One region of the Ramlibacter henchirensis genome, then DNA from elsewhere that is predicted to be linked to it. Evidence: predicted binding sites of a transcription regulator. Region 1 holds the regulator's gene; each other region holds the start of a gene.
What was found. The regulator LexA, encoded in region 1, represses DNA repair genes until DNA is damaged. The targets are predictions, from matches to a motif close to ACTGTATNNNNATACAGT.
Positions count from the first base shown of each region.

Region 2: EZ313_RS03740 (DNA topoisomerase IV subunit B) is a predicted target of LexA. The motif match lies at 2,517-2,534, and genes of this name have one in related genera.
Region 3: imuA (translesion DNA synthesis-associated protein ImuA) is a predicted target of LexA. The motif match lies at 6,091-6,108, and genes of this name have one in related genera.
Region 4: EZ313_RS09140 (DUF3072 domain-containing protein) is a predicted target of LexA. The motif match lies at 2,696-2,713, and genes of this name have one in related genera.

Region 1 covers NZ_SMLM01000003.1:478,553-486,323, forward strand. Annotated here, with positions in the region: gene EZ313_RS20350 (D-2-hydroxyacid dehydrogenase family protein) at 1-270, opposite strand, end outside; gene EZ313_RS20355 (DUF1993 domain-containing protein) at 377-889, shown strand; gene EZ313_RS20360 (hypothetical protein) at 904-1,224, opposite strand; gene lexA (transcriptional repressor LexA) at 1,344-2,018, opposite strand; gene EZ313_RS20370 (asparaginase) at 2,095-3,024, shown strand; gene EZ313_RS20375 (hypothetical protein) at 3,028-3,444, shown strand; gene EZ313_RS20380 (DUF6152 family protein) at 3,457-3,918, shown strand; gene adk (adenylate kinase) at 3,932-4,588, opposite strand; gene kdsB (3-deoxy-manno-octulosonate cytidylyltransferase) at 4,694-5,458, opposite strand; gene EZ313_RS20395 (Trm112 family protein) at 5,462-5,668, opposite strand; gene lpxK (tetraacyldisaccharide 4'-kinase) at 5,649-6,647, opposite strand; gene EZ313_RS20405 (ExbD/TolR family protein) at 6,652-7,080, opposite strand; gene EZ313_RS20410 (MotA/TolQ/ExbB proton channel family protein) at 7,077-7,715, opposite strand.
Region 2 covers NZ_SMLM01000001.1:745,069-752,839, forward strand. Annotated here, with positions in the region: gene EZ313_RS03725 (class I SAM-dependent methyltransferase) at 1-149, opposite strand, end outside; gene EZ313_RS03730 (SDR family oxidoreductase) at 151-990, opposite strand; gene EZ313_RS23180 (hypothetical protein) at 1,057-1,197, opposite strand; gene EZ313_RS03735 (MFS transporter) at 1,194-2,387, opposite strand; gene EZ313_RS03740 (DNA topoisomerase IV subunit B) at 2,570-4,543, shown strand; gene EZ313_RS03745 (GNAT family N-acetyltransferase) at 4,557-5,117, shown strand; gene EZ313_RS03750 (lytic transglycosylase domain-containing protein) at 5,114-5,890, shown strand; gene parC (DNA topoisomerase IV subunit A) at 5,894-7,771, shown strand, end outside.
Region 3 covers NZ_SMLM01000002.1:51,207-58,977, forward strand. Annotated here, with positions in the region: gene EZ313_RS12920 (YbhB/YbcL family Raf kinase inhibitor-like protein) at 87-722, opposite strand; gene EZ313_RS12925 (error-prone DNA polymerase) at 806-4,093, opposite strand; gene EZ313_RS12930 (DNA polymerase Y subunit UmuC family protein) at 4,086-5,369, opposite strand; gene imuA (translesion DNA synthesis-associated protein ImuA) at 5,338-6,036, opposite strand; gene EZ313_RS12940 (ABC transporter ATP-binding protein) at 6,185-7,771, shown strand, end outside.
Region 4 covers NZ_SMLM01000001.1:1,838,179-1,845,949, reverse strand. Annotated here, with positions in the region: gene gyrB (DNA topoisomerase (ATP-hydrolyzing) subunit B) at 1-257, shown strand, start outside; gene EZ313_RS09150 (arabinose transporter) at 426-1,619, shown strand; gene EZ313_RS09145 (NnrU family protein) at 1,708-2,289, shown strand; gene EZ313_RS09140 (DUF3072 domain-containing protein) at 2,375-2,680, opposite strand; gene EZ313_RS09135 (SDR family NAD(P)-dependent oxidoreductase) at 2,891-3,760, shown strand; gene EZ313_RS09130 (hypothetical protein) at 3,760-4,086, shown strand; gene EZ313_RS09125 (SRPBCC family protein) at 4,105-4,572, opposite strand; gene EZ313_RS09120 (hypothetical protein) at 4,789-5,286, shown strand; gene EZ313_RS09115 (UdgX family uracil-DNA binding protein) at 5,287-6,735, opposite strand; gene EZ313_RS09110 (putative DNA modification/repair radical SAM protein) at 6,756-7,771, opposite strand, start outside.

The DNA.
Region 1 (7,771 bases):
CTCGGTGCAGGCGTCGACGTCGATGTGGGATCCGACCTTGCCCGTCTGCGAAATCAGCTTGAGGCGGGGCAGCTTTTCCAGCAGCTGGCGGCTGATGTGGGTGCGCTCGCGGATCAGGACGATGACGTCGGCATCGCGCAGGCGCACCGAAAGCTGGCCGATGCCCTTGACGGTGTTGGTATAGACCTTGGCGGGATAGGCCTCGAGTCTGGCCGCGCACTTCAGCTTGCGAACGGCGTCCTGGTAGTCGTCGAGGATCACGATGTTCATGCCGCGATTGTGCCCTGCGGGTTCGGACCGGTTCGCGGCAGAGTTCCGCGCGCGCGGCTAGCATTGCGCCTTCGATTTTTCGCACCGTCCCCAAGGAGAACCTCGAATGGCGATTTCCATGTCCTCGGCCAGCCTGCCGATCTTCCGCACCATGCTGGGCAACCTGTCCCACTTCCTCGACAAGGGATTGGCGCATGCGCAGGCGCGCAAGTTCGACCCGCAGGTGCTGGTGAACTACCGCCTCGCGCCGGACATGCTGCCTTTCAACCGGCAGATCCAGATCGCCTGCGACGCCGCGAAGAACGGGGTCGCGCGCCTGTCAGGCGTGGAAGCGCCGAAGTTCGAGGACAACGAGACGACTTTCGAGGAGCTGCGCGCGCGCATCGCCAGGACGGTCGCCTGGCTGGAGACGGTGCCCGCCGCCAGACTGGATGGCAGCGAGGACAAGGACATCACCTTTCCCGTCGGCCGCGATGCGACCCGCACGATGAAAGGCGAGGCCTATCTGAAGCACTGGGCGCTGCCCAATTTCTTCTTCCACGTCACGACGGCGTACGCGATCCTGCGGCACAACGGCGTGGAGCTTGGGAAATCGGATTACCTGATCGGCGCCCAGTAGAGAGCGTCCTGGGTTCAGGCCGCAGCGGCTTCCAGTGCCGCCAGCCGATCGAGTTCGGCGCACACGTCGGCCATGCGGCCGGAGATCACCATGCGGCCCGCCGTGCTGGCTGCGTGCTCCGCGTCCACCACGCGCAGCACGCGCAGGGGGCGGCGAGAGCTGCCCGTGCGGCGCGCCGGCGGCCAGGCCACGTGCGCGCGGCCCGCGGCGGTGTGCAGGCGCATGCCGGCGGAATGCAATGCCACGGTGGAAGAAGCGGTGGCGCCGGGTGTGCCGGTCAGCCAGCGGCCGAACGAGCGCAGCGCGCCCGCGAAGGTGCAGATCGTGAGTCCCATGTCGCTCTCCTTGACTACAGGGTTCGAAACACAGGCGAGATTCAAAGGGGAGCCGGAGGGCGCAGGGTGATGGCGCCTGTCGCGCCATACGCCCGCCACCTGCTGCCTCCGGCGGATGGCTACATCAGCATGGTGTTGCGGATCAGGCCGACGGCCAGGCCTTCGATCTCGAAGGGCTCACCGGGCTCCACCACGATGGTGGGGTAGTCGGGGTTCTCTGCGTGCAGCTCGATCAGGTGCTTGTTGCGGCGGAAGCGCTTGACGGTGACTTCGTCGCCCAGCCGCGCCACCACGATCTGGCCGTTCTTGGCTTCCTTGGTGGCCTGCACGGCGAGCAGGTCGCCGTCCATGATGCCGGCGTCGCGCATCGACATGCCGCGCACCTTGAGCAGGTAGTCGGGCTTGCGCTGGAACAGGCTGCTTTCCACGTAATACGTCTGGTCGACGTGCTCCTGAGCGAGGATGGGCGACCCCGCGGCCACCCGGCCCACCAGCGGCAGCGCGAGCTGCGCCAGGCTTTGCAGCGGCAGCGGGAACTGCTTGAAGCGCGATTCGTGGATGGAGCGCAGCGTGTCGCCCTTGAGGCGGATGCCGCGCGACGTGCCGCTGACCAGTTCGATGACGCCCTTGCGCGCGAGCGCCTGCAGGTGCTCCTCCGCGGCGTTGGCGGACTTGAAGCCCAGTTCGGCCGCGATCTCGGCGCGGGTGGGCGGGGCTCCGGTGCGCGCGATGGCGGACTGGATCAGGTCCAGAATCTGCTGCTGGCGGGCGGTGAGCTTGGGCGTCTCGTTCATGGGGGCTCCTGAGGGGCAGTTCACTGGCTGCCCATCCAGTACCTGTATTTTTAACCAGTTTCGTGAAAGAGTGCAAGTGCAAGCGCAGCAGATCGTGGTGCTGGGCACCGGCGGCACCATCGCCGGGCGCGCCCAGCGTGCAGCAGACGAGCTCGGTTACCGCGCCGGCGAGATCGGTGTCGAGCAGCTGCTGGAGGGACTGCCGGCCCTGGAAGGCGTCACGGTCGTCGCCGAGCAGCTCGCGCAGATCGACAGCAAGGACATGGCCTTCGAGCTCTGGCGCGAGCTGGCCGCGCGCTGCCGCCACTGGATCGAGCAGCCGCAGGTGCAGGGAATCGTCATCACGCATGGCACCGACACGCTGGAGGAAACGGCGTGGTTCCTGCACCGCGTGCTTGCGCCGCGCAAGCCGATCGTTTTGGTGAGCGCCATGCGGCCGGCAACCGCGCTCTCGCCCGATGGTCCGCAGAACCTCGCCGAGGCTTTCACGGTTGTTCGAACCGCTGGAGCAAGCGGTGTGCTCGCGGTTTGCGCAGGCGCGGTGCACGGGGCCGCCGATGTCCGCAAGGTGCATCCCTACCGGGTCGATGCGTTCAGCTCGGGTGACGCGGGCGCGCTCGCGTACGTGGAAGCGGGCGCCGTACGGCATGTTCGCGCCTGGGCTGCGACCATCCCGTCGCACGAACTGTTCGATCGGCTGCAGCGAACGGCGCAGTGGCCTTGGGTCGAGATCGTGCACAGCCATGCCGGCGCGGATGGCCGCGTCGTCGACGCCTTGGCGTCCGCGGGGGTGCAGGGGCTTGTCGTGGCCGGCACGGGCAACGGCAGCGTGCATGCCGCGCTGGAGCAGGCGCTGCTGCGCGCGAGGGATGCCGGCGTCCGCGTCGTCCGCTCGAGTCGCTGCCTGGAGGGGCCCGTGATTCCGCTCGCGAAGGAGGCGCTCCCCTGCACGCCGCTGACGCCCGCAAAGGCGCGGGTGGACCTGCTGCTGGACCTGCTGGCCTGACCGATGCAGGCGCTGCAGACCCACCCCTGGGCGTACCCGGCGCTGGAGATCGTCCACATCTTCGGCATCGCCTTGCTGCTGGGCAACCTGGTGCTGCTGGAACTGCGCGTGTTCGGCCGCGGCGCCGCGCTGCCGCTGGCCGACCTGGCGCGGCTGAGCCTGACGGTCGCGCTCTGCGGCTTCACGCTGGTGGCGGCCAGCGGACTGCTGATGTTCGCGAGCCAGCCGCAGGAGCTGCTCGCCAACAGCGCCTTCACGCTCAAGATGCTGCTGATCCTGCTGGCGGGCGGGAACGCGGTGGCCTTCCATGTGCGCGGGTCGCTGAAGCGGCTGGACACCACGGCTCGCGCGCTGATGCTAGTCTCCACCGTCCTGTGGCTCGCGGTCCTGACCTGCGGCCGCTGGATCGCCTATCGATGAAGGAGCGAGACGATGAGACGCAGAACCCTCCTCTTGTCCGCCGCGGGGCTGCCCACGCTGGCCTTGGCGCACCACGGCTGGAGCAGCTTCGACCAGGACCGCCCGATCTACCTGGAAGGCCGTGTCACCGGCGTGCGGTGGCAGAACCCGCACGCGGAGCTCGACCTGGAGGTCAGCCCCTCGCTGAAGGTGCCGGGCGACCTCGCGTCGCGCCAACTGCCGGCGCAGAGCGCCGCCGTGGATGGCAAGGCGCTGGTGGCCAAGGCGCAGGTGCCCACGCGCAAGGACAAGGTCTGGGAGATCGAACTGGCGCCGCTCACCCGCATGGAGGCGTGGAAGGTGGCCGAGATCAAGCCCGGCGCGCTGGTGTCGGTCGTCGGTTTCGGATTGAAGGACGAGAAGGAACCCGTGGTGCGCGCGGAGTACCTGTTCGTCGACGGCAAGGCCTACGGCCTGCGCTCCAGCCCGGCCTGAGCGCCGGACGCGATCAGCTCTCGAGCGCGGCGAGGGCCCGGGCCGTGATCTCCTCGACGCTGCCGATGCCGCTGATCGCGCGGTACTTCGGCGCATTCACCGGATCGGCCTTGGCCCAGTTGGCGTAGTAGTCGACCAGCGGGCGTGTCTGCGACGCGTAGACCTGCAGGCGCTTCATCACCGTCTCTTCGCGGTCGTCTTCGCGCTGGATCAGCGGCTCGCCGGTGACGTCGTCGATTCCGGCCACCTTGGGCGGGTTGAACTTGACGTGGTAGGTGCGGCCCGAGGCCACGTGCGAGCGGCGGCCGCTCATGCGCTCGACGATCGCGGCGAAGGGCACGTCGATCTCCAGCACGTAGTCGAGCTTGACGCCGGCGTCCTTCATCGCGTCGGCCTGCGGGAGGGTGCGCGGGAAGCCGTCGAACAGGAAGCCCTTGGCGCAATCGGGCTGCGCGAGGCGCTCCTTGACCAGGCCGATGATGATGTCGTCGCCCACGAGCCCTCCGGAATCCATCACCTGCTTGGCCGCCTTTCCCAGCGGCGTGCCGGCCTTCACCGCGGCGCGCAGCATGTCGCCGGTGGAGATCTGCGGGATGCCGTACCTCTGGCAGATGAAGGTTGCCTGGGTGCCTTTGCCTGCGCCTGGCGCGCCCAGCAAGATCAGTCTCATGGATGTCCTCGGATGGAGTTTGGCGGGCGCTGCGGCCCCCTCGTCATCCCGCGCCGGGCCGTGCGCACTCTTGCGCTTGAGGATAGCACGCGCCTTTACGCGGCTTTACGCGCGCGGCTGCTCGAAAACGGCCCGCACGCGCGCCAGGTCTTCGGGCGTATCGACGCCTGGCCCGGGCGCGTGCTGAGTCACATGCACAGCGATGCGATGCCCGTGCCAGAGCGCCCGCAGCTGCTCCAGCGACTCGAGCCGCTCCAGTGGCGCCTGCGGCAATGCAGGGAAGGCCCGCAGGAAGCCGGCACGGTACGAGTAGATGCCGACGTGCCGCAGCGGAGCCGGGTCGGGCAGGGCGCTCACGCCCGCGGCGAAGCCGTCCCGCCACCACGCGATCGGCGCTCGGCTGAAGTAGAGCGCCAGGCCCTGCGCGTCGGTGACCACCTTGACGACGTTCGGATTGGTGAACTCGCCGGCCTCGTGCAATGGATGCGCGGCCGTGCCCATTGGCGCATCGGATTGGGAGGCGAGCAGCTGCGCGACCGCATCGATCAGCGCGGGATCGATCAGCGGCTCGTCGCCTTGCACGTTGACGACGATCTCGTCGTCGGGGAGTGAAAGCAGGCGGCTGGCCTCGGCGAGTCGATCGGTACCGGAAGGATGGTCCGTGGCGGTCAGCACAGCCTGGACGCCATGGGCCTCGCACGCCGAGACGATGGCCGGGCTGTCGGCCGCGACGACGACGCGCTGCGCCTTCGACAGTCGCGCGCGTTCGGCCACGCGCACCACCATCGGCTTGCCGGCGATGTCCGCCAGCGGCTTGTCGGGCAGCCGGGTCGATGCCAGCCGCGCCGGGATCAGGACCGTGAAGCGCACGCGCTACACCAGGGGCGTGCGCGCGGGCAGGCGCTCGAGTTCGTCGTCGCTGAGCGTGCGCGCTTCTTCCTCGATCAGCACGGGAATGCCGTCGCGGATCGGATAGGCCAGCCGCGCCGCCCGCGAGACCAGTTCCTGCCGCGAGCGGTCGTAGTCGAGGTGCCCCTTGGTCACTGGGCACACGAGCAGCTCAAGCAGTTTGGGGTCCATGCGGCGATGATAGCTTTGGGCGCAGCAGCGACTCGAGCTGCGACCAGAAGCCGTCCTCGATCTCCAGCTCGAGCGGGACGGCCCACGCGGGTGGATGCTTTCGCCAGAGCTTCACCGCATCCTTCTCCGTGCACAGCAGCGGCGCGTCGCCATGCAGCCAGGGGCCGTCGGAGCCGAAGTCGTGGTGGTCGTCCAGCGCCCAGGTGCGGCGCAGCCGGATGCCGGCGGCCTTGAGCATGTCGAAGAAAGCCTGCGGACGGGCGATGCCGGCCAGCGCGTCGCACTCCTGGCCGGTGAAGGAAGACAGCTCCACGCGCTCTCCGTCGGCGCGCCACGCGTACGTGGCCAGGCGCCGTCGCACCAGGAAACCCGGCAGGTCCTGCGCGCCCGGCGTGCGCAGCACGATGTCGACGGGCCGGGGCCAGGGCTCGCGCAGGGGGCCGGCCGGCAGCAGCCAGCCGTTGCCCAGCCCGCGGTCGTCGAAGACGCACACCTCGATGTCGCGCGCCATCGCGTAGTGCTGCAGGCCGTCGTCGCTGAGGACCACGTCGGTGTCCGGATGGGCGCGCAGGGCGGCTTTCACCGCCTCGGCACGGCGGCGCGCGACGAAGACGGGGACGCGGCAGCGGCTCGCGATCAGAAGCGGCTCGTCGCCGGACCGGGCAGGGTCGCTGTGCGGCGTCACTTCCAGGCACTCGGCGCCCTCGCGGCCATGGCCGCGTGAAACGACTGCGACCTTCAGGCCGGACCGCCCGAGGCGTTCGGCGACCGCCATCACGACAGGCGTCTTGCCCGCGCCTCCGGCGACCACGTTGCCGATGACGACCACCGGCACCGTCGCTTTCTGCGAGGCGAGCACCCCGGTGCGATAAAGCCTGCGGCGCAGCCGCACGAGCGGCAGCAGCAGGAGCGAGAAGGGAAGAAGGAGGAGGGCGAGCGGCCCGCGGCGCAGCCAGGCGCGCTGCAGGGCCTCCCGCATCCGGTCAGCGCGCGTCGGCCTGGGCCGACGACTGGGCTGCGAAGGTGATCTGCTGCAGCCCCGAGCGGCGCGCGGCCTCCAGGACGGTGATCACCGCCTGGTGGGGCGCGGCGGCATCGGCGCTGACGATCACCACGCTGTCCTTGCCGGCCTTGGCGGCGTCCGACAGCGCCGCGGCGAGCTGCTCCGCGTTGCGCCCGCCCACCGGAACGCGGTTGACCGTGTAGCGGCCGTCGTTGGCCACACCCACGATCACTTCACGCGGGTAGTCGCGCTGCGCGTCCGCATCGGCGACCGGCAGCCGCAGCTGCAGCTCGGTGAACTTGCTGTAGGTGGTCGACAGCATCAGGAAGATGAGCACGACCAGCAGGACGTCGATGAACGGGATCAGGTTGATCTCCGGTTCCTCGCGGGAGCGGGTGCGGAACTTCATGCCCTGCGCAACGCCAGGAGGTGGCGCACGAAGCGATCGGAGGCGAGTTCGAGCGTGAGCAGGTACGCGTCGACACGGCCCCGGAAGTAGCGCCAGAAGATCAGGGCCGGGATCGCGACGATCAGGCCGAAGGCGGTGTTGTAGAGCGCGACCGAGATGCCGTGAGCGAGCTGCGCCGGGTTGCCGCCGGTGGCAGTGGCCGCGGTGCCGGGCGCCTGCGAGCCGAAGATCTCGATCATGCCGATGACGGTGCCCAGCAGGCCCAGCAGGGGCGCCGCCGAGGCGATGGTGGCCAGTGCGCTCAGGTAGCGCTCCAGCCGGTGGGCGACGGCGCGGCCCGTGCCTTCCATGGTGGCGCGCAGGTCCGCCTCGGTGCAGCGCGGATCACTGTTGAGCGCGCGGAAGCCGCTGGCCAGCACTTCGCCGAGCGCCGAGTTCTGCGAGAGCTGGCTCACGACGTCGGGACTCGGAACCGAGGCGCGGGAAACGGAGATTGCTTCATCCAGCAGTTTCGGCGGCGCGATCCGCGCCGACTTGAGGCTGAGGAAGCGTTCGATGATGAGGGCCAGGGCGAGGATCGAGCAGGCTACCAACGGCCAGATCGGCCAACCTGCGGCTTGTATGATCGAAAGCAAATGGGGCTCCGCCACGCTTGAGTTGCTGAAGGTGGCGCGATTATGGGGGACACCGG
Region 2 (7,771 bases), on a different contig from region 1:
CGATCGATGCCGGTGACGGCGTGGCCGCGGTCCGCGAACCACCGCATGTGGCGGCCGCGGCCGCACGCCACGTCGAGCACCGTGGCGCCGGTCGGCACCAGGTGCGACCAGCGCTGCACCCAGGGCGAGGGCGCTTCGGTGCCGTGCATCTCAGTCGCCCGCCCTTGCCGGCCGTGCGGCGCCGGGCCGGACCTCGTCGGCCAGCACCCTCAAGGCGATCTTCTCGACCACGCCGGGCGCGAGCAGCTTCATCAGGCGGCCGAGCTTGCCTCCGGCGGTCATCACGATCTCGCGGCGGCGGTCTTCCATTCCCTCGACGATCTGCCTCGCGCATTCGTCGACGGGCATCGCGCCCTCTTCCTTCAGTCCGCTGCGGCACGCAGGGCGGCCCTGGGCGTTGAACCCGCGGCGGCGGATCTCGGTCGCGACCACGCCCGGATAGGCGATCGTTACCGCGACGCCCGCCGGCTTGAGTTCCGCCCGCAGCGCCTCGAAGAAGCCGGTCATCGCGAACTTGGTGGCGCTGTAGGCCGTGCGGCCCGGAACCCCCATCAGCCCGGCGAGAGAGGAAACGGCCACGATCTGGCCCCGCGTGGCCTTCAGGTGCGGCAGCGCCGCATGCGTGCACCAGACGCTGCCCCAGAGGTTCACCGTCATCAGGTCCTGGTACCAGCCCAGGTCCGCGGGCGCGATGTCCTCGAACAGCGCATGGGCCGACATGCCGGCGTTGTTCACCAGGCAGTCGATGCCGCCGAAGTGCCGCACCGCCTGCTCGATCAGCGCGCGGCATTGGGACTGCTGCGTGACGTCGGTGGGCACGATCACTGCGTCGGCGCCGGCCTCCTGGCACTGCGTAGCCACCCGCGCCAGCTTCTCGCGGTTGCGGGCGGCCAGCACCAGGGCCGCATGACCGCGCCGGCGCTGGGCCAGCTGGAGAGCGAGCTCGGCGCCGATGCCGTCGGAGGCTCCGGTGATGACGTAGGTCTTCATGGGCCGGGATGTTCCCTCATTCACGCGCTGGTGGATGTCGGGTCATTCCCGCGCATCAGGCAGGCGTCAGCGGCCGAAGCAGGCCCAGATCTGCTCCGCGACCATGACCGCGATCTCGGGGTGCGTGTACATCGCGAACACCGCCCCCAGCGCCACGGCGGCGCCGGCCCAGGCGGCCAGCTTGCGGGCGTGCGGCGTCAGGTTCATGCCGGTTGCGCCGCGGGCACGCGGTGGATGGCGGTCTCTCGCACCGGCAGGTTCACCAGCGCGGCGAACACGCCCAGCGCGATGGCGAGCCACCAGACGATGTCGTAGCTGCCGGTGCGGTCGTACAGCAGGCCGCCCAGCCAGACGCCCATGAAGGAGCCCACCTGGTGGCTGAAGAACACGAAGCCGCTCAGCATCGAGAGGTGGGCCACGCCGAAGATCTGCGCCACCGTCGCATTGGTCACCGGCACGGTGGACAGCCACAGCAGGCCCATCACCGCGGAGAACACGTAGACGGACATCGGCGACAGCGGCGCCCACAGGAACGCGGCGATCGCCACCGCGCGGGCGAGGTAGATGAAGGCCAGGATCTTGCGCTTGGCCAGCTTCTGGCCGAGCGAGCCGGCGATGTAGGTGCCGAAGATGTTGAACAGGCCGATCAGGGCCAGCGCGTAGCTGGCGACTTGCGGCGACAGCCCCTTGTCCTTGAGGTAGCTGGGCATGTGCACGCCGATGAACACGATCTGGAAGCCGCAGACGAAATAGCCGGCCATCAGCATCTGGAAGCTCGGGTACTTGAAAGCCTCCGCCAGCGCCTGCCCGATGGTCTGGTCGCGCTTCGCAGGCGCACCGGCCTTGAAGCCCGGCTCGCGCAGGCCGAAGGCCACCGGCACGATCACCAGCGACAGCAGCGAAAGCACCAGCAGCGCCTGCTGCCAGCCGATGCCCGAGATCAGGAAGCCTTCCACCGGCACCATCAGGAACTGGCCGAACGAGCCGGCCGCGGCCGCCATGCCCATGGCCCACGAACGCCGGGCCGGGTCGAGCTGGCGGCCGATCACGCCGAAGATCACCGCGTAGGTCGTCCCGGCCTGCGCCGCGCCGATCAACACGCCCGCGGTCAGCGCGAACAGCAGTGGCGTGGGCGACAGCGCCATGCCCGCCAGCCCGAGCGCGTACACCAGGCTGCCGGCGATCAGCACCCGGAAGGCGCCGAAGCGGTCCGCCGCCATGCCGGCGAAGACGCCGAACAGGCCCCACGCCAGGTTCTGGATGGCGATGGCGAACGCGAAGGTCTCGCGGGTCCAGCCCTGCGCCTGGGTGATCGGCTGGAGCCACAGCCCGAAGCCGTGGCGGATGCCCATGGACACGGTGACGACGGCGGCGCCGCAAAGGAGCACCTGTCGCATGGAAAGTCGGTCGTTCGGAAGCATCGGGCGACTGTAGTCAATCGGCCCCTTCCCCGCCCGACGCGGGGCTGACAACCCCGATGCTCTTTGGCCCGGCGAATGATGACGGGCGGGCATCAATCACGCGGGCCTGTAAATTCATACAGCCTCGCCGCGAGCGACCACTACAATCCGCCTCCCATATGGCCACGCGTTCCTCTCTCGCCACCGAATACTCCGAAGGTTCCATCCGCGTCCTCAAGGGGCTGGAGCCTGTCAAGCAGCGTCCGGGCATGTACACCCGCACGGACAACCCGCTGCACATCGTCCAGGAAGTGCTGGACAACGCCGCCGACGAGGCGCTGGCCGGGCACGGCAAGCGGATCAAGGTCACGCTGCACACCGACGGCTCCGTCAGCGTCGAGGACGACGGCCGCGGCATCCCGTTCGGCCTGCATCCGGAAGAGAAGGCGCCGGTGATCGAGCTGGTGTTCACCCGCCTGCACGCCGGCGGCAAGTTCGACAAGGGCAAGGGGGGCGCCTACAGCTTCTCGGGCGGCCTTCACGGCGTGGGCGTGTCCGTCACCAACGCGCTGGCCAAGCGCCTCGAGGTCACCAGCCACCGCGAGGGCCAGGTCGCCACGATCGTGTTCTCGGGTGGCGACGTGATCGAGCCGCTGAAGCTGCGCAAGGCGGCGGAGGGCGACCGGCGGCAGGGCACCACCGTGCGCGCGTGGCCCGACGGCAAGTACTTCGAATCGAACCAGCTGCCGATGGCCGAGCTAGCCCACCTGCTGCGCAGCAAGGCCGTGCTCATGCCCGGCGTGGCCGTGTACCTGGTCAACGAGAAGACGCGCGAAAGCCAGAGCTGGCAATACAAGGGGGGCCTGCGCGACTACCTCATGCAGACCCTGCCGGCCGACCCGGTGATCCCGCTGTTCGAAGGCGAGGGCTACGCCGAGAACAACGAGACCTTCGCCGAAGGCGAGGGCGCGGCCTGGTGCGTGGGCTTCACCGAGGACGGCGCGCCGGTGCGCGAGAGCTACGTCAACCTCATCCCGACCAGCGCCGGCGGCACGCACGAGAGCGGGCTGCGCGACGGGCTGTTCAACGCGGTCAAGAGCTTCATCGAGCTGCATTCGCTGCAGCCCAAGGGCGTGAAGCTGCTGCCGGAGGACGTGTTCGCGCGCGCCTCGTACGTTCTCTCGGCCAAGGTGCTGGACCCGCAGTTCCAGGGCCAGATCAAGGAGCGGCTGAACTCGCGCGATGCGGTGCGGCTGGTCTCCAGCTTCGTCCGGCCGGCGCTGGAGCTGTGGCTCAACCAGCACGTCGAGTACGGCAAGAAGCTGGCCGAGCTGGCCATCAAGGCGGCCCAGACGCGGCAGAAGGCCGGCCAGAAGGTGGAAAAGCGCAAGGGCTCCGGCGTGGCCGTGCTGCCCGGCAAGCTCACCGATTGCGAGAGCCGCGAGCTGTCGCACAACGAGGTGTTCCTGGTCGAGGGCGACTCGGCCGGCGGCAGCGCCAAGATGGGCCGCGACAAGGAATGCCAGGCCATCCTGCCGCTGCGTGGCAAGGTGCTCAACACCTGGGAAGTGGAACGCGACCGCCTGTTCGCCAACACCGAGATCCACGACATCGCGGTGGCCATCGGCGTCGACCCGCATGGGCCGAACGACGAGCCGGATCTCTCCGGCCTGCGCTACGGCAAGGTCTGCATCCTGTCCGACGCCGACGTCGACGGCTCGCATATCCAGGTGCTGCTGCTCACGCTGTTCTTCCGCCATTTCCCCAAGCTGATCGAGGCCGGCAACGTCTACGTCGCACGGCCGCCGCTGTTCCGCGTGGACGTGCCCGCTCGCGGCAAGAAGCCGGCGGGCAAGGAATACGCGCTGGACGAAGGCGAGCTCACCCACATCCTGGACAAGCTGCGCAAGGAAGGCGTCAAGGAGGGGTCGTGGAGCATCAGCCGCTTCAAGGGCCTGGGCGAGATGAGCGCCGAGCAGCTGTGGGAGACCACGCTCAACCCCGACACGCGACGGCTCCTGCCGGTGCGCCTGGGCAAGCTGGATTTCACCGGCACCGAAGGCCTGATCACCAAGCTCATGGGCAAGGGCGAAGCCGCGGCGCGGCGCGAGCTGATGGAACTGCACGGCGACGCGGTCGAGATCGACATCTGAGCGGGCCTCCTGCATGACGAAGCTGCCCACGGCCGACGAGCGCCCCGCGCGTGCGCCGCTGCGCGTGCGGCTGCGGCCGACCATGCAGAGCGACATCGAGTACGTGCTCTCGATCGAGCGCGACCCGGTCAACCTGCCGTTCATCACGCCGTGGGAGCGCACGCAGCACGAGGCGGCCATCCGCTTCCCGGATTTCCGCCACTTCATCGTCGAGGGCGGCACCGACCTGTCAGCCGTCGGCTTCCTGATCCTGATCGGCTGCAAGAGCCCGCACCAGTCGCTGGAACTCAAGCGCATGGTGGTGCAGGCCAAGGGCGCCGGCTTCGGCCGCGCCGCGCTTCGCGTGGCGAAGAAGGTCGCATTCGACGACCTCGGCGCGCACCGTTTCTGGCTGGACGTGAAGACGCACAACACGCGGGCCAAGGCGCTGTACGACGGCGAGGGCTTCGTGGTCGAGGGCACGCTGCGCGAATCGGTGCGCACCGCGCGCGGCTTCGAGTCGCTGATCGTGATGTCCATGTTGCAGTCCGAATTCGCCCAGCGTCGCGCGCAGGGGCTGGAGCTGGCGGCATGAAGGCCGCTGCCTTCCTGATCGCGGCGCTCGCAGTCGCAGCGCCGTGGGCCCACGCCGACGTGTGGGGCTACGTCGACGCCAAAGGGATCGCGCACTTCGCCAATGAGAAGGTCGACGAGCGCTACGAGCTGTTCTTCCGCGGCGGCACCAGCTTCGATACGGCGCAGGGACTGCCGCAGCAGGAGCCCACGCCTCGCGCAGTGGCGGTGCCCACGCGCAGCGCCTCGCGCCTCATCGCCTTCTTCGAGGTGTCTCCCGCCTACAAGCAGGTCAAGCACCACCTGCGCGAGGCCTCGCGCGCCGAGAACATCGACTACGAGCTGCTGCAGGCGCTGATCGCCACCGAGTCGGGCTTCGATGCCGCGGCGGTGTCGCCCAAGGGCGCCATCGGCCTGATGCAGGTGATGCCGGCCACCGCGCAGCGCTACGGCGTATCGGCCGATGCCAGGGTTCCGCTCGAACGAAAGCTGGCCGACCCGCGCACCAACATCCGCACCGGCACGCGCTACCTGCGCTACCTGCTGGACCTGTTCCCCGGCCGGCTGGAGCTGGCGCTGGCCGCCTACAACGCGGGCGAAGGCGCCGTGATCCGCGCCGGCCGCCGCATCCCCGATTTCCCCGAGACCCGGAACTACGTGCGCACCGTGCTGCAGCTGTATTCGATGCTCAAACCGCCCGTGCCCGCCCGCCGCGAGCGCACGCCGGCGCGGGTTCGGATGGAGCTGCCCGGCGGCGCGATCGGCCGCGGCAACCTGCCGCCCGCAACCGACTGACACATGGACCAAGAAGAGTTGATCATCCACCCCGACGGAGGGGACGACACCGGCCTGGACCTCGGCGCCTACGCGCAGCGGGCCTACCTGGAATATGCGCTGAGCGTGGTCAAGGGCCGCGCGCTGCCCGACGTGTGCGACGGCCAGAAGCCGGTGCAGCGCCGCATCCTGTACTCGATGTGGCGCATGGGCCTGGGCTTCGGCGGCGGCGCGGGCGCCAAGCCGGTCAAGAGCGCGCGCGTCGTGGGCGACGTGCTCGGCCGCTTCCATCCGCACGGCGACCAGGCCGCGTACGACGCTTTGGTGCGGATGGCGCAGGACTTCAGCCAGCGCTATCGGCTGATCGACGGCCAGGGCAACTTCGGCAGCCGCGACGGCGACGGCGCTGCGGCGATGCGCTACACCGAAGCCCGGCTTTCGCGCATCACCAACCTGCTGCTGGAGGAGATCGACGAAGGCACGGTCGACTTCGCGCCCAACTACGACGGCAGCACGCAGGAGCCGCTGCAATTGCCCGCGCGCCTGCCCTTCGCGCTGCTCAATGGCGCGAGCGGCATCGCCGTCGGCCTGGCCACCGAGATCCCCAGCCACAACCTGCGCGAGGTCGCCGACGCCTGCGTGGCGCTGGTGAAGAACGCCAGGCTCACGGACGACGAGCTGTTCGCGCTGGTGCCCGGCCCCGACTACCCCGGCGGCGGCCAGATCATCAGCAGCGCCGCCGACATCGCGGAGGCCTACCGCAGCGGCCGCGGTTCGCTCAAGGTCCGCGCGCGCTGGAAGATCGAGGAGCTGGCGCGCGGCCAGTGGCAGATGGTAGTGCAGGAACTGCCGCCGGGCGTGAGCGCGCAGCGTGTGCTGGAGGAGATCGAGGAGCTCACCAACCCCAAGGTGAAGGCCGGCAAGAAGGCGCTGCTGCAGGAGCAGCTGCAGCTCAAGCAGACCGTGCTGTCCGTGCTGGACGCGGTGCGCGACGAATCGAGCAAGGACGCGGCGGTGCGCCTGGTGTTCGAGCCCAAGACCAGCCGGATCGAGCAGAACGACCTGATCACCACGCTGCTGGCGCACACCAGCCTGGAGACGTCGGTGCCGGTGAACCTCACGATGGTGGGGCTGGACGGCCGGCCGGTGCAGAAGTCGCTGCGGCAGATGCTCGCCGAGTGGATCGAGTTCCGCCAGCGCACCATCGAGCGCCGTTCGCGGCACCGCCTGGACAAGGTGCTGGACCGCATCCACATCCTCGAGGGGCGGCAGCTGGTGCTGCTGAACATCGACGAGGTGATCGCCATCATCCGCGGAAGCGACGAGCCCAAGCAGGCGCTGGTCGCCCGCTTCAAGCTCTCGGACCGGCAGGCCGAGGACATCCTCGAGATCCGGCTGCGGCAGCTCGCGCGGCTGGAGGCGATCCGCATCGAGCAGGAGCTGAAGAACCTGCGCGAGGAACGCAAGAAGCTGGAAGAGATCCTCGGCAGCCCGGCGGCGCTGCGCCGGCTGATGGTCAGGGAGATCGAGCAGGATGCGAAGCAGTTCGCCGATGCGCGCCGCACGCTGATCCAGGCCGACAAGCGCGCGGTGGCGGAGGTGCGCGTCGTCGACGAGCCGGTGACGGTCGTTGTCTCGCAGAAGGGTTGGGTGCGTGCCCGCCAGGGCCATGGCCACGAGTCGTCCAGCTTCGCCTTCAAGGCCGGCGACGGGCTGTACGGCACCTTCGAGTGCCGCACGGTCGACACGCTGCTGGCGTTCGGCAGCAATGGGCGGGTCTATTCGATCCCGGTCTCGACGCTGCCCGGCGCGCGCGGCGACGGCCAACCCGTCACGACCTACATCGACCTGGAGGCGGGCTCGCAGCTGGTGCACTACTTCGCCGGCGCTTCGGGCGCGTGG
Region 3 (7,771 bases), on a different contig from region 1:
ACCATACACCGCAGCCCGCGCGCGGTCAGCGCTGAGGAACCACCCGTAACACATGGCCGGGCTGGGCGAATGGATGGGGCAGTGCCTCAATTCGCGATGCGCGACCGCACAGCAGGTGCACCCTGCCCCGCCTCGATGCTGCCATCGGGCCGCGTGTACGTTCCCACCAGCATGCCCCCGGCGATGCCGCGTTCCTGGATCGCCTTGAGCACTTCGCCGCGGGTGGGCTTGCCGCTGAATCGCCTGCCCTCGGCGAGCGCGAACAACTGGAAGGCGTAGCGATGCTGGCCATGGCCGCGCGGCGGATCGGGCGGGATCCAGCCCGCCATGAAGTAGGAGTTGCGGCCCGCGTGCAAGTCGTCCTCGCCCGCATGCCCCGGGCTCTTGAGCGCGCCTTCGTGCATCGATGCGTCCTGCGGCGGGATGTCGACCACGATGGCGTGCACCAGCGGATCGGAGGTCGGCGCATCGGCGTCCTCGACGATGAGCACCAGGCTGTGGGCGCTTTCGGGCACGCCGGTCCAGTCGATCGGCGGCGACAGGCCTTCGCCGTCGGCGGTATAGCGCTCGGGGATCGGCGCATGGTCGGCAAAGGCCAGGCTGGTCACCTTGAGCATCCCCAGGCCGGACCGCATGCCGCAGGTGTTGAAGACGAGCTTGTCCAGGCCGGCCCGGCGGTCGCGCAGCGCGTGGCCGAGGGCTTCGGGCAGTTTTTCCAGCATGGCAGGGCTCCTTGCACGCCATCGTGCGGGAGCGCGCGCCGCCCGGATGTCGGACGCCGTCGCGTGGAAGGCTCAGCCGCGGCTCAATGGAAATCGCGGCTTTCCGTGCCGCGCCCCAGCCGACCCAGCATCGGCGTGAGGTCCTCCAGCCGCTCGGCGATCAGGTGGCACACGCGGCCGCCGCTCGCCTCGTCGCGCTGCCAGGTGCCGTGCACCGCGAGCAGGCGGGCATGCAGCAGTGGCTCGCGCTGCTGCTCGCGCACGCTGCGCCACACGATCACGTTGACCGGCCCGGTCTCGTCCTCCAGCGTCACGAAGATGGTGCCGCCCGCGGTGGCGGGCTGCTGGCGCACGGTGACCATGCCGCAGGCCGATGCGCGCCGGCCATCGGGCAGCTGGCCCAGCTGTTCTGCGGTGCGGTACCGCAGGCGCGACAGCTTGGGGCGCAGCAGTGCCAGCGGATGCCGCCGCAGCGTGAGCCCCATCGACGCGTAGTCGAAGACGATCTCCTCCCCTTCATGCGCCGCGGGCAGCGCGAGAGGCTCTTCGCGGACCGGCGCGTTCTGCAGCAGTTCGGGCGCGCGGCGCTGGGCCGCGGCTTCCCACACCTGCTGGCGCCGGTGGCCGGCCAGCGAGCGCAGCGCATCGCCCGCAGCCAGCGCGGCGAGGTCCTGTACGTCCAGGCCCGCGCGCAGCGCGAGGTCCTCGGTGCCCTCGAAAGGCGCACCTTGGCGCGCCGCCGGGATGCGGCGCGCGGCTTCTTCGCGCAGGCCGCCGACCAGGCGCAGGCCGAGCCGGATCGCGGGCGCGGCCATGTCGCCTTCGAGCTTGCTGTCCCAGTCGCTGGACGAAACGTCGGGCGGCAGCACCTGCACGCCGTGGCGCTGCGCATCCTGGATCAGCTGCGACGGTCCGTAGAAGCCCATGGGCTGCGAGTTGAGCATCGCGGCCAGGAAGCAGGCCGGCTCATGGCACTTGAGCCAGCTGCTCTTGTACGCCAGTAGGGCGAAGCTGTAGGCGTGGCTCTCGGGGAAGCCGTAGTCGCCGAAGCCCTTCACCTGCTCGTAGATGCGGTGCGCGAATTCGTCGCTGTAGCCGTTGGCCTTCATGCCGCCCTTCAGGCGCGCCTCGAACCGGTCCACGCCGCCCTTGCGCTTCCACGCCGCCATCGCGCGGCGCAGCGAATCGGCCTCGGTGGCCGAGAAGCCGGCGCAGACCATGGAGATCTCCATCACCTGCTCCTGGAAGATCGGGATGCCCAGCGTGCGCTCCAGCGCCTTCTTCAGGCGCGGCTCCCCGACGTCGTACTTCGAGCGCTCGTAGACGATCTCCTCGCCGCGTTCCCGGCGTTCGCGCGCCTTCAGGTAGGGATGGACCATGCCCCCAGTGATGGGGCCGGGACGCACGATGGCGACCTCGACCACCAGGTCGTAGAACGTCGTGGGTTTGAGCCGCGGCAGCATCGACATCTGCGCGCGGCTCTCGATCTGGAACACGCCCACCGTGTCGGCGCGCCGCACCATCTCGTAGGTGGCCGGGTCCTCGTCGGGGATGTCGTAGCGGGTGAACGCTTGGCCGCGCCGCTGCGCCACCAGGTCGATGCAGCGGCGGATCGCGGTGAGCATGCCCAGCGCCAGCACGTCCACCTTCATCAGGCCCATGTCCTCCAGGTCGTCCTTGTCCCACTGGATGACCGATCGGTCCTTCATGCTGGCGTTCTCCACCGGCACCAGCCGCGTAAGCCGCGTCTGCGTGAGCACGAAGCCGCCCACGTGCTGCGACAGGTGGCGCGGAAAGCCCATGAGCTGCTGCGTCAGTTCCAGCCAGAGCGCGGCCTGGCGCTCGGGCAGGTTCACGCCGCAGTGCACCGCCAGCTCGCGCAGCTTGTGCGTGGCCAGTTCGTGGTCGAACCAGAAATGGTCCTTGGCGAAGGCGTCGACCAGCTTGTCGTCCACGCCCAGCGCCTTGCCGACGTCGCGGATCGCGCTGCGCATGCGGTAGCTGATGACCACGGCGGCGATGGCGGCGCGCTCGCGGCCGTACTTGCCGTAGATGTACTGGATCACCTCCTCGCGCCGCTCGTGTTCGAAGTCCACGTCGATGTCGGGCGGCTCGTTCCTGCGGTCGTCGCTGATGAAGCGCTCCAGCAGCGGCTTGGACAGCATCGGGTCCATGGCCGTGATGCCCAGGCAGAAGCACACGACCGAATTCGCGGCCGAGCCGCGGCCCTGGCACAGGATGCCCCTCGATTCGGCGAACTTCACGATGTCGTGCACCGTGAGGAAGAACATCTCGTAGCGGCAGCGCTCGATCAGCGGCAGCTCCTTGTCCAGCAGGTCCTGCACGCGCTGCGGGATGCCGTCCGGGTAGCGGTCGCGCGCACCTTCGTACGTCAGGTGCACCAGTTGCTCCATCGGCGTCCGGCGGGGCGGCACCGTCTCGAGTGGGTAGTCGTAGCGGATCTCCTCCAGCTCGAAGCGGCAGCGATCCGCCAGCTGCCAGGTATGGTCCAGCAGCTCGCGCGGGTACAGCTCCGCGAGGCGCTTGCGCTGGCGCAGGTGGCGCTCCGCGTTGCCTTGAAGCGAGAGACCGCAGTCGGCAACCGCTTTGCCGAGCCGCACGGCGGTGATCACGTCCTGCAGGCGCTTGCGCGAGCGCGCATGCATGTGCACGTCGCCGGTGGCCACGAGCGGCACGCCCGCGCCCTCGCCCGCTGTGCGCAGGCCGGCCAGCCAGAGATCGTCATCCAGCAGGTGCGGCAGGTTCACCGCGAGCCAGAAGCTGCCGCCGTACAGGTGCTTGAGCGACGTGAGCCGCTGCTGCAAGGCTTGCGGGTCCAGCGCCTGCCCGGGCCGGCGCTGCGGCACGAACAGCACCTCGCAGCCTTTCAGCAGGCTGAGGTCGCTCGTGTCCCAGCCCACGCTGTAGCTGCCCTTGGGCGCGGTCATGCGCGCCGCGGTGATGAACTCGCACAGCCCGCCCCAGCCCTGCAGGTCGCACGCGATCGCGACCAGGCGGCCGTCGCCGAAATCGAACTCGGCGCCGTACAGCAGGCGAAACGGCCGCTTGCGCACCTGGCCCGGATACGCCTCTTCCAGCCGCTGGATGAACTCGAGGTAGTCGCGCAGCCCCGACCAGGCGCGCACGACGCCGGCCACCGAGCATTCGTCGGTGATCGCCAGCGCCTCGTAGCCCAGGTCGTAGGCGCGCCGCACCAGCTCCTGCGGATGCGAGGCGCCGCGCTGGAAGCTGAAGTTCGACAGGCAATGCAGCTCCACGTACCGCGGCAGCACGTCGGGGCCGCCGCCCAGCACGGGCGGCAGCCGCTCCTCGTCGAGCACCGGCTTGGGCTTGAACGCGGTCTCAGGCATACAGGCCCTGCAGGTACCAGTCGAACTGGCCCGACAACGCGAGGTCCTGCGCCAGGTTGGGCGGCCGCTCGCGGTAGATCCACACCAGGCCGGCCTGCGGGCTGCGCGCGATGAAGTAGTCGCGCAGCGCCGGGCCGGCTTCATCCCACCAGCAGGTTTCCACGCGGTACATCCGCGCCAGGCGGCGCAGCGGCCCGCCGAAGCATGGCGTCTCGCCCTTCATCTTCAGCTTCACCGGCCGGGGCAGCAGCCAGGTCGGATAGAGCGCGTCGGCATCGGCCGACAGCGTGGGGGCATGATTGCGCGCGGCCACCCACTCCTGCTTGGCCTCGGGCCGGTGGTCTTCGTGCGCCTGCGGCACGAGCACGCAATCCTCGCCCAGCCGCACCGAGAGTCGCTCGACCAGCTGGTGCAGCCGCTCGCCTTCGACGCGGTCCTGCGGCAGCAGGGACGTGGTGGCGCCGGCCCAGGGCACGGTGTCGAGCGAGCGAAGCCGCAGGTGGTTGGCGGGGGCCGCCAGCGTGGCGCGATCCAGGTGCTCACGCACCAGGCGGCGCAGGTGCGCCATCTCCTGCGTCGGCTGCGCGGTGCGCACCTGCAGCTGTTCCTTGGGCGGCAGCCGCACGCCATTGAGGCGGCGCAGGTCCAGCGTCCATTCCAGCTCCAGCGCCAGCACGCCGCGGTTGCGCGCCTGCAGCCATTGCTGCAGCCGGCGCAGCAGGTGCTCGGCGGCGAGCATCAGTTCGGGCGCCGCGGTCGCGAGGCTGGCCAGTTCCACGTTGAGGTCGAACGCTTCGGGCAGCACTTCCCAGGCATATTGCTCGGGGCGTTCGCCGTACGCGGCATCGAGCGCCGCGAGCAGTCCGGCCCCGAAGCGCCGCGACAGGCCGCCGCGGGGCAGCGCGCGCAACTGGCCCCAGGTGCGGATGCCGGTGCGCTCGAGCAGCGCGACGTGCGGCTGCGCGGCGCCGAGCAGGTCCAGCGGCAGATCGCCCGGCAACTGCTTCGGGACCGTGAGCGAGCGCTGCTTGCAGCGCAGCAGCGCCAGCGCGACGAGCGAGGTAGGCCCCACCGCCCACTGCACCGGGCCGAGGTCGTCCTGCGACAGCAGCAGCTTCAGCAGCTCCCTGCGGCCGCCGAACAGGCGCAGGCTGGACGACACCTCCAGCAGCAGCTCTCCTTCGACCCACGCGACGCGCGGCGTGAAGCGCAGCGACCACCAGGTCCAGGGCAGGCGTTCGTCTTCAAGCTTCGGTGACAAGGCGATCCAGTACATGCGATCTCCTTTCGACGACGGGAACGGGCGCCTCCACGCTGCGGCGGCGCGACGCGAGCAAGGCTTCGAGGCGGGCCGGCATGGCGGGCAGGCGCAGCGGCTGCTCGAGCGGCGGGCCCTTGCGCTTGACGATGCGCACCTGCAGCTCCTCCACCCCTTCCAGCACCAGCCGCAGCGGCGCCGGGCTGGCCTGCTGCAGCACCGGCAGGCCGCGCAGCACGAACAGCAGCTTGCGGTGCTGGCGCGCGGCCAGGTGCAGCCGCCGCAGCTCCTGCGGGCGCGCCTGCGGCAGCCAGGCGATCAGGCCCACGACATCGGCGCAGCGCAGCGCCTGCTCGCACGCCCACAGGCGCGCGGCAGCGCGGTCGGTGCGGATCCACAGCAGGCGGTCGGCCGCCAGGCCCTGCGCCGCCAGCGCGGGGCCGAACGGCGGATGCGGCGCGCCGACCAGCACGACGGGCCCGGCCTTGTCGCTCGTGGCCCGGGCCAGCGCGGGCAGCACGAGCTGCCAGACGTGGGCCTCGGGCCGCGCCTGGATCAGCTCGACCAGGCTGCCGACGGGCCAGCCGCCGCCGGGCAGCTGCCTGTCGAGCGCGGCATGGCCGCTCGCGAGCACGCTCTCCTCGTGGGCGAGGTCGGGCACGCGCCAGACGTGGGGGACGGCCAAGGCTGCAGCGGGCTGCATGGATCGGAAAACCAGGAACTTGGAAAGGAAGAAAGTACTGTCAATTTATACAGTAAAGTACCGCCCTCGTCTGTGCGAAATCCACCTTGACTTCCGCAGCGGATGAACCCCTGTGGCATCCTCACGCCCCTTGTTCCGCCGCTTCGAAAGACTCCTCCACCCGTACCCCGAAGCCGAGCCGGCGCTGCCGCCCAAGGGCTTCGTTTCCTTCGTCTGGGCCTGCACCGCCGGGCTGCGCGGCTACATCGGCTGGCTGGCGCTGCTGAGCGCTGCCATCTCGACGTACGAGGCCCTGCTGTTCTGGATGCTGGGGCGGATCCTCGACTGGCTGCCGGCCGTGGAGCCCGCGCGGCTGTGGACGCTGCATGGGCCGGTGCTCGAGGTGCTGGCAATCGTGCTGCTGGCCAGCATCGTGCTGATCGCGCTGCAGACCATCGTCAAGCACCAGACGCTGGCCATCAATTTCCCGCTGCGCCTGCGCTGGAACTTCCACCGGCTGATGCTGGGCCAGAGCATGGCCTTCTACTCCGACGAATTCGCCGGCCGCGTGACCACCAAGGTGATGCAGACGGCGCTGGCGGTGCGCGAGATGGTGTTCACCACCACCGAGGTGATCATCGGCATCGGGGTGTACTTCCTCACCATCGTGCTGCTGGCGGCCGGCTTCGACCAGCGGCTGATGCTGCCCTTCCTGCTCTGGCTGGCCGCCTACGGCGTCTCCGTCTGGTACTTCGTGCCGCGCCTGGGCCGCATCGGCAAGGCCCAGGCCGATGCGCGGGCGATGATGACCGGCCGCATCACCGACGCGTACACCAACATCTCCACGGTCAAGCTGTTCTCGCACACGCACCGCGAAGCGGGTTTCGCGCGGCAGGCGATGCAGGAGTTCCGCACCACGGGCTACCGCCAGATGCGGATGGTGAGCGCGTTCGAGATCGTCAACCACGCGCTCGTCGTCCTGCTCATCCTCGGCGCCACCGGCTACGCGCTGCTGCTGTGGTCGCGCGGCCAGGTCGGCCCCGGCGCGGTGGCCGCGGTCAGCGCGATGGCGCTGCGCATCAGCGGCATGTCGCACTGGATCATGTGGGAGATGGCGTCGCTGTTCGAGAACGTCGGCACGGTGCAGGACGGCATGGGCACCCTGACGCGGCCGCGGGCCGTGGTGGACCGGCCCGATGCCGCCGTGCTGCAGGTGCCGCGCGGCGAAGTGAAGTTCGAGGCGGTCCGCTTCGGCTACGGCAAGCCGACGCCGGTCATCGACGACTTCCACCTGACGGTGCGGCCGGGCGAGAAGATCGGCCTGATCGGCCGCTCGGGCGCAGGCAAGTCCACGCTGGTCAACCTGCTGCTGCGCTTCTACGACGTGGACGGCGGCCGAATCCTGATCGACGGGCAGGACATCTCGCGTGTCACGCAGGACAGCCTGCGCAGTCACATCGGCATGGTTACGCAGGACACGTCGCTGCTGCACCGCTCGGTGCGCGACAACATCCTCTATGGCCGCCCCGGCGCGTCGGAAGAAGAGATGGTGCAGGCCGCGCGGCGCGCCGAGGCGCACGACTTCGTCCTGGGACTGTCGGACCTGCACGGCCGCCGCGCGTACGACGCGCACGTGGGCGAACGCGGCGTCAAGCTCTCGGGCGGCCAGCGCCAGCGCATCGCGATCGCGCGCGTGATGCTCAAGGACGCGCCCATCCTGCTGCTGGACGAGGCCACC
Region 4 (7,771 bases), on a different contig from region 1:
GCCAGGCCATGCGCTGGCTCATTTCGGAAGCCGAGCGTTCCACCTCGCGCCAGCGCTACAAGGGGCTGGGCGAGATGAATCCCGAGCAGTTGTGGGAGACCACCATGGACCCGAATGTCCGGCGCCTGTTGAGGGTGCAGATCGAGGATGCGATCGAGGCGGACAAGGTGTTCACGATGCTGATGGGGGATGAGGTGGAGCCGCGGAGGGACTTCATTGAGAGCAATGCGTTGAGGGCGGCGAATATTGACGTTTGACTGAAAGGAGGCGAGCTTGTTCGTGTTGTGGACAAGCGTTGCCTGACCGCACACAAGAACCTAACGGGCAGCACGGGGCGAGCTTCACATCGGCGCTTGTCACCCGCGCGTGATGCTCACGTCTAGCGTTGGTTCGGCAGTTCTTCAGCTTTGCCGTGCTGTTCACTGATGCCACGTTATCGTCCTTCAGAGCCCACAGGCTCCTCCCTCTTCTCCGCCTTCCTCCCCCTACTCCCCCTCATGGCAGCCGTCTTCACCGGCTTCTTCGCCATGGGCATGGCGCTTCCCGTCGTCCCGCGCCATGTGCACGACACGCTGGGGCAGGGCACGGTCATGGTCGGCATCGTCATGGGGGCGCAATTCGTTGCGTCCATCGTGGCGGGCCGGCAGTGGTCGGGGAACGTAACGGACGTACGCGGGCCAAAGGCCGCGGCGCCGCTCGGCTTGCTGGGGGTGTGCTGCGTGGGCGCGACGTACTTACTCTCGCTGGGCTTCGTCGATGACCGGCCCTCTGTCTCCCTCGGCATTCTGATCGCCGCCCGCCTGCTCACCGGAATCGCGGAGCCGTTCATCATCACGGCCGCCCTGGCCTGGGGTGTCGCGCGGCTGGGGCCGGAGCATGCGGGCAAGGTGATCGGCTGGATTGGCATGGCGCTGTTCGGCGCGTATGCGGCCGGCGCGCCGGCAGGCGGGTGGGCGTATGCGCGCTTCGGCTTTGCAGGCATCGCGTGGGCGACGGTGCTGGTGCCGCTGCTCGCGCTGGCGGTCGCGCTTCCCATTCGCGGCGTGGCGCCGATGCGGGCCGAGCGCAAGCCGTTCCACCAGGTGGTCGGCTTGGTCAAGCTGCCGGGCCTGGCGCTGACGCTCTCGTCCTTCGGCTATGCGGTGATCCACGCGTTCGTCGCGCTGCTGTGGGTGGAGCGGGGGTGGGGCAGTGCCTCGCTGGCGTTCACCAGCCTTGGCGGGGGCTTCATCGTGGCGCGGCTGCTGGTGGGGCACTTGCCGGACCAGCTCGGTGGCGCGCGTGTCGGCGCATGGTGCGTGGCGGTGGAGGCGGTGGGGCTGCTGCTGATCTGGGGCGCGCCGACCGAGGTGCTGGCCTGCGTCGGCGCGGCGCTGACGGGCGGGGGCTACGCGCTGGCCTTTCAGGGCTTCGGCGTCGAAGCGGTGCGACGCACGCCACCCCAAAGCCGAGGGGCGGCGATGAGCGGGTACGTGGTGTTCCAGGACCTCTCGATGGCGGCTTCCGGTCCGCTGGGCGGATGGCTCGCGCTGCATGCGGGCCTTGCGTCGGTGTACCTGGCCGGCGCGCTGGGAGCGCTGGTCTCGATGGCGCTGGCGATCTGGATGGTGCGGCGGTAAGCCATTGACGGTGCCGTCGATTGAAGACGGCTACCAGGCTCCACCGCGCCGGAGCACAATCCGCTGCGCAACTTCATGAGGTAGATCGATGCTGATCCTGCTGCTTGGCCTGGTCCTGTTCCTCGGCGCGCATTCCACGCGCATCGTCGCCGAGGGCTGGCGGCAAAGAACGATCGGCACCAAAGGCGACAAGGCCTACAAGGGCCTGTACTCGGTCGTCTCCATCATCGGCTTCATCCTCATCATCTGGGGCTACGGCCTCGCCCGGCAGAACCCGGTGCAGCTGTGGACGCCGCCGCGCGGCATGAACCACCTGGCCGCGCTGCTGATGCTGTTCTCCTTCGTACTGCTCGTCGCGACCTACGTGCCGCGCAACGCGATCAAGGCGAAGCTGCACCACCCGATGGTGCTGAGCGTGAAGGTCTGGGCCTTCGCGCACCTGCTGTCCAACGGCACGCTGGCCGACGTGGTGCTGTTCGGCGCGTTCCTGGTGTGGGCGGTGTTCAGCTTCCGCGCGGCGCGGCGGCGCGATCGGGCGGGGAATGTGCAGTACGCGGCGGAGACGGGGAAGGGGACAGCGATTGCTGTCGTGGTCGGGGTGGTGGCGTACGCGGTGTTCGCCGCGTATCTGCACGGGATGTTGATTGGGGTGAGGCCGTTTGGGGTCTGAGGGAGAGAGGCGCCCTCACCGAAAAGCCCTCACCCCGGCCCTCTCCCGCGAGCGGGAGAGGGAGGAAAGCGGGGAAAGCAACGATTTAGCGCGAGACCACCGTCTCCACCGCCGCCGTCGCGCGGCCATCCTGCTGGTCGCCGTCTCCGCGCTCGTCGCCGCGCTGCTGTCCATGCTGCCCGCGCCCGGTGATCGCCTGCAGTTCATCGATGCGCCGTGACGCATCGGCCTTGCTCAGGTTCTCGTCGAACGGCTGCTTCGCTTCCTCGCACAGGGTCTTGAGGTAGGACCGCTGCGCGCCGGTCATCGGCTCGTCGCCGGTGACCCAGTCCTTCGGGTCCTTTTCCATGTTGCTTTGCTCGGCCATGGATTGGGTTCGCTTGTCCGTCATGGCATGCACTCCTGTACTGTCGATAACCACAGTGTCCGCCGCTCCGCGCCCGGATGCTGTAGGCCTGTTTCGACAATTCGCCCGCGGCTGGGGCTGTTGCGAGCGCTTGCAGCGCGTCACACGCCAGTACGCGGCCCCGCCCTCGTCCGACACGTGGCGCGAAACCCGGCTCCCAGAATCGTTCGCGAAAGACAAGAACGGAGAACTTCCATGGACGAAACCAGGGCGCCGCGGCCCCTGGCCGTGGTGACCGGCGCTTCCTCGGGCATCGGCTACCACCTGGCCATGCTCGCGGCACAGCACGGCTACGACCTCGTGGTGGCGGCGGACCGGCCGCTCGAGCAGGCCGTCGCGGACTTCAAGAGCGCCGGCGCGCAGGAGGTGCACGCGGTGCAGGCCGAGCTGGCCAGCCGCCAGGGCGTGGACGACTTGATCAACGAGCTGCAGGGCCGCGAGGTCGATGCGCTGATGGCCAACGCGGGCCACGGTCTGGGCGGCCGCTTCCTGGACCAGGACTTCCACGCGATCCAGCACGTGATCGACACCAACGTCACGGGCACGATCTACCTGATCCAGCAGGTGGCGCGCGGCATGGTGGCGCGCGGACGCGGACGCATCCTGGTCACCGGCTCGATCGCGGGGTTCCAGCCGGGGAGCTTCCACGCCGTCTACAACGGCAGCAAGGCCTTCATCGACTCGTTCACGCAAGCGCTTCGCAACGAGCTGAAGGACACCAACGTCTCGGTGAGCCTGCTGATGCCCGGGCCGACCGACACGGAGTTCTTCGAGCGCGCCGACCTGCTGGAGACGAAGGTGGGCGCCGACATGAAGAAGGACGATCCGGCGATGGTCGCGCGCGTGGGCTTCGACGCGATGCTCAAGGGCGAGGCCGACGTCGTGGCCGGCTGGAAGTCCAGGCTTCAGGTGCTGGCGGCCAAGGTGCTGCCGGCGCAGGCCGTGGCCGAGACGCACCGCAAGCTGGCCGAACCCGGCAAGGCCAGGCACAACCATCCCGAGCGCGAAGAGGTCCATCCGATCGGCGCGGGCAAGGGCAAGGACAGCAAGGAAGGAAAGCGATGATGAGCAAGAAGCAAGAGTTCCTGCAGAAGGAACAGAGCCGCGACAAGCACCCAGAGAAGATGATGAAGGGCAGCGCCGCCGAGCAGGGCGCCAGGGCGATGAAGGGCCAGGCCAAGGGGAACCCCGCGGACCACCAGCAGCCGGGCAGCGGCAAGGTGGTGAACGACCACAACAAGCTCGGCGACAAGGAAGCGACGCAGGTCAACGAAGGCCAGCGCACGCCCGAGAGCCGCCACGACCGCGAGAACCTGGCCGGCTCGCACAACCAGGTGACGGCCCGCAAGGGCGGTGGCGGCGCGGGGCGCACGCCGCGCGGCGGGGGCTAGCTTCCCGCCTGCAGGCGCTCAGCCCTTGAGCGCCTGCTCCAGGTTGGCGAGGATCGTCGTCCAGCCCTGTTCCATGCGCTCGAGCATCCCGAGCGTCTCGTCGTCGGCGATGCCGAGGTCGTGGCGCAGCGTGAGCTCGCAGCCGTCGCCCTGCGGTTCGATGTCGATGATCACGGCCGTCTCGTGCGACTGGAACTGCGGCAGCCCGAAGCGGAAGGCGATGCGGCGCGGCCGGTCCAGCTGCAGGAAGCGGCCCGTGTGTTCCACCTCGATGTGGCTCTCCGGGTCCGCCTCCGTCGGACGCCGGTCGACGATGGTGAAGCGGCCGTTCACCCCCGGCTCGATGTCGCAGCGGACGATCTCGCCGCTAGGCGGCGTGGCGAACCAGAACCGCCGCGCGAGGTGCGGATCCAGCCAGGCGTCGTAGACCGCCTCGGCCGTGCAGGCGAAGGCGCGTTGCACGCGAACGATGGTGGAAGTGACCATCGGGCCGTTATCGCGCCGGGTGCGCGTGGGGTCAAGACGGCGAGGTTCGCCGCAGAATGTAGGGCCGGGGACGATCGGCCATGCAGGCCGAACGAGGGCTATTGACCGCTGGGGCGGAGGCGTCCTACAGCGGCTCGCGCGCTTGACGGCTGACGCGGTCGCGTTCGAGGCACGACACTGCGGGGGCAGCAGGTCTGCCTGCCGCAGGAGCCGATCATGAGAAGGATGCAACCCACCGCATGGTTCTGGATCATCGCGGCCGCCATCGTGGCCGTGGCGCTGTTCACGGTCGGCAATGTGTATGGGCAAAGCGCCGGCTCGTCGGCTGCGTTCCAGGGACGGCCCGCGATGGCGGGTGCGCAATCGGGCCTGGGCGTCATGTCGGGCCCGCCGCAGGGCGGACTGGGCCCGCAGAGCCCCGAAGATCCCGGCTCCGGCTTCGGCGCGCGCCGCCAGGCGGACGTGAACTCAGGTGCTCCCGTCACCGGCCCGGTGATCCCTCGTGAGCCCGGCCCGATCCCGCGCGATCCCGGCCTGGACCGCGCGGTCGGCGACGGCGAGCTTCGGCCTCAACGCGACCGCGGTGACGTGATCAAGCGCGACCGCGACGACCACGGCGTCCAGCAACAGGGCGAGAGCGCCGGCAAGGCCAAGCGCGCCGGCAAGCGGTCGATCGAGCGCGCGCGCCGTGGCGTGAGCGGCGTCGACAGCTGATCAGAGCACCTTCTTCGCCTTCTTCAGGTCCGCGACGAAGGCGTCGAACGCGGCTTCCCTTTCGTCCGGCAGTACGCGCAGCAGCGCCGAAGGGTGCAGGGTGATCAGCACCTTGCGGCCATCGGCGCGCTCGAGCCATTTGCCTCGCTCGGCGGTCACCGACACTGCATGGCCCATCAGCGAGCGCGCCGCCGTGGCGCCGAGCGCGACCAGCGCCTTCGGCTGAACCAGCGCGATCTCGTCTTCCAGCCAGTGCAGGCAGGCGGCGGCTTCGCGCTGAGTCGGACTCTTGTGGATGCGCCGCTTGCCGCGCAACTCGAACTTGAAATGCTTGACCGCATTCGAGACGAACACGATGTCGCGCGGGATGCCCAGCGCTTCGAGTGCGCGGTCCAGCAGCTTGCCGGCGGGGCCGACGAACGGATGGCCCTGCAGGTCTTCCTGGTCGCCCGGCTGCTCGCCCACGAACATCAGCGGCGCCTTCAGCCGGCCTTCGCCGACCACCGATTGCGTGGCGAACTCGCCGATCGGGCACTCGCGGCAGCGCATGGTGGCGGCCTTGAGGTGGTCGAGCGAGCCGATGCCGTCACGCGCCAGGGTGTCTTCGGGTTCCACCGCCACCGGGCGCGGGATGCGGCGCTGGGCCGGTTCAGCCGGACGATCGATCATGGCCGCGCTCCTTTCCTGCGCCTGCGACGAGAGCTCGCCGATGCGTTGCGCCTCGGGCAGGTTGTCCCAGTACTTGCGGGGCATCTCCTTTTGCATCTGGCGCAACTTCAGCCGCGCGGGATTGAAGATGCTCTCGTAATAGGTGAGCCAGAGCTCTTCGCCGGCGTCCGCGGCGGGCGCGTCCTGCCGTCGGCCACCCGGCCCGAACTGCAGCTGCCGGCCGTCCCAGCGCACCGAGCGCTCGGGCGTGAGGATGGCCCAGCGCATGTTGGTGAAGCGGCGGGAGAACCAGGGCGCCACGGCTTCCACGATGTGGTGCGAAGGCTCGAACCAGGCCACGTGCAGCATCTCGCCGGGGTGGTCCTCGTCGGGCACCGGGCGGAAGCGCAGGAAGGCCTTCATCTTGTGCATGTCGCGCCGCACCGCCTGCGCCATCTGCTGCGCGTGGATCATGTCCGCGTCGAGCGGGTCGTTGCGCAGCGTGGGCTCGTGCACCAGCCGCCACAGCAGGCGGTAGAGCAACGCGAAGCGCTGCGGATCGCTGTGCAGCACGACGACTTCGCACAGCCGCAGGAAGGAAGCCGGCACGATCGCGGTGGCGGCCTTGGGAATGCTGCGAGAGCGCTGGTCGGAGCCCTGCACGGGATCTGCGAACAGGTCGTCGCCGAGCGTGTGCACCGTCTCCCAATGCACTTCGTGCGGCGGCACCTGGTGCGCGAGCAGCTCGCGCGCTTCATCGCGAAAGCCCGCCAGGTCGATCTCGCTTGCGAGGCGCGGCATGGTGGGCAACTCCGGTCCGGTCAGAACAGCACGCCCTGCTCGCGCAAAGGTTCATGCACCGTGGGCAAGGACCCGCGCGGTTTGTGGTCGGCCAGCTCGACGAAGGGCAGCACCTTGTGCGTGGGCACGTGCAGCCGCTTCAGGTCGTCCGCGCGCAGCCGGCGGATGCGGCGCGCCGCGATCAGGCGATCGACCGCCTTCACGCCGAGGCCCGGCACGCGCAGCAGCAACTCGCGCGGCGCGCGGTTGAGGTCGACGGGAAAGCTCTGTGGATTCGCGTGCGCCCAGGCCAGCTTGGGGTCGGCCTCCAGAGACAGCATGCCGCCGGGGGGCGCGATCTCGCGCGCCTCGAAGCCGTAGTGGCGCATCAGCCAGTCGGCCTGGTAGAGGCGGTGCTCGCGCACCAGCGGCGGCGCCTTCAGCGGCAGCGCCGATGCGGCATGCGGGATCGGGCTGAAGGCCGAGTAGTAGACGCGCTTGAGGTCGTAGGCCGCGTACAGCTGCGCGCTGGTGGCCAGGATCGTCGCGTCGTCCGTCGCATCGGCCCCGACGATCATCTGCGTGCTCTGGCCGGCCGCCGCAAAGTTCGGGGCTTCGGCGCGCTTGGGCCTGGCGCCGCGGAAGACGGTGATCGGCCTGGCCTCATGGTCTTGCCTGGCTTGCCGCGCATCGTCGATGTGCACACGCAGCCGCGCCATCGAGCGCTTGATGGCCGCCGCGTCCTTCTCCGGTGCCAGCGACTGCAGGCTGCTGACCGTGGGCAGCTCGATGTTGATCGACAGCCGGTCGGCGTACAGCCCCGCGCGGGCCAGCAGCTCGGGCGCGGCCTCGGGGATGGTCTTGAGGTGGATGTAGCCGCGGAAGTCGTGTTCCTCGCGCAGCCGGCGAGCGACCTCCACCACCTGCTCCATCGTGTAGTCGGGGCTGCGGATGATGCCGCTGGAGAGGAACAGGCCTTCGATGCAGTTGCGGCGGTAGAAGTCCAGCGTGAGGTGCACCACCTCATCGACCGTGAAGCGTGCGCGCTGCACGTTGC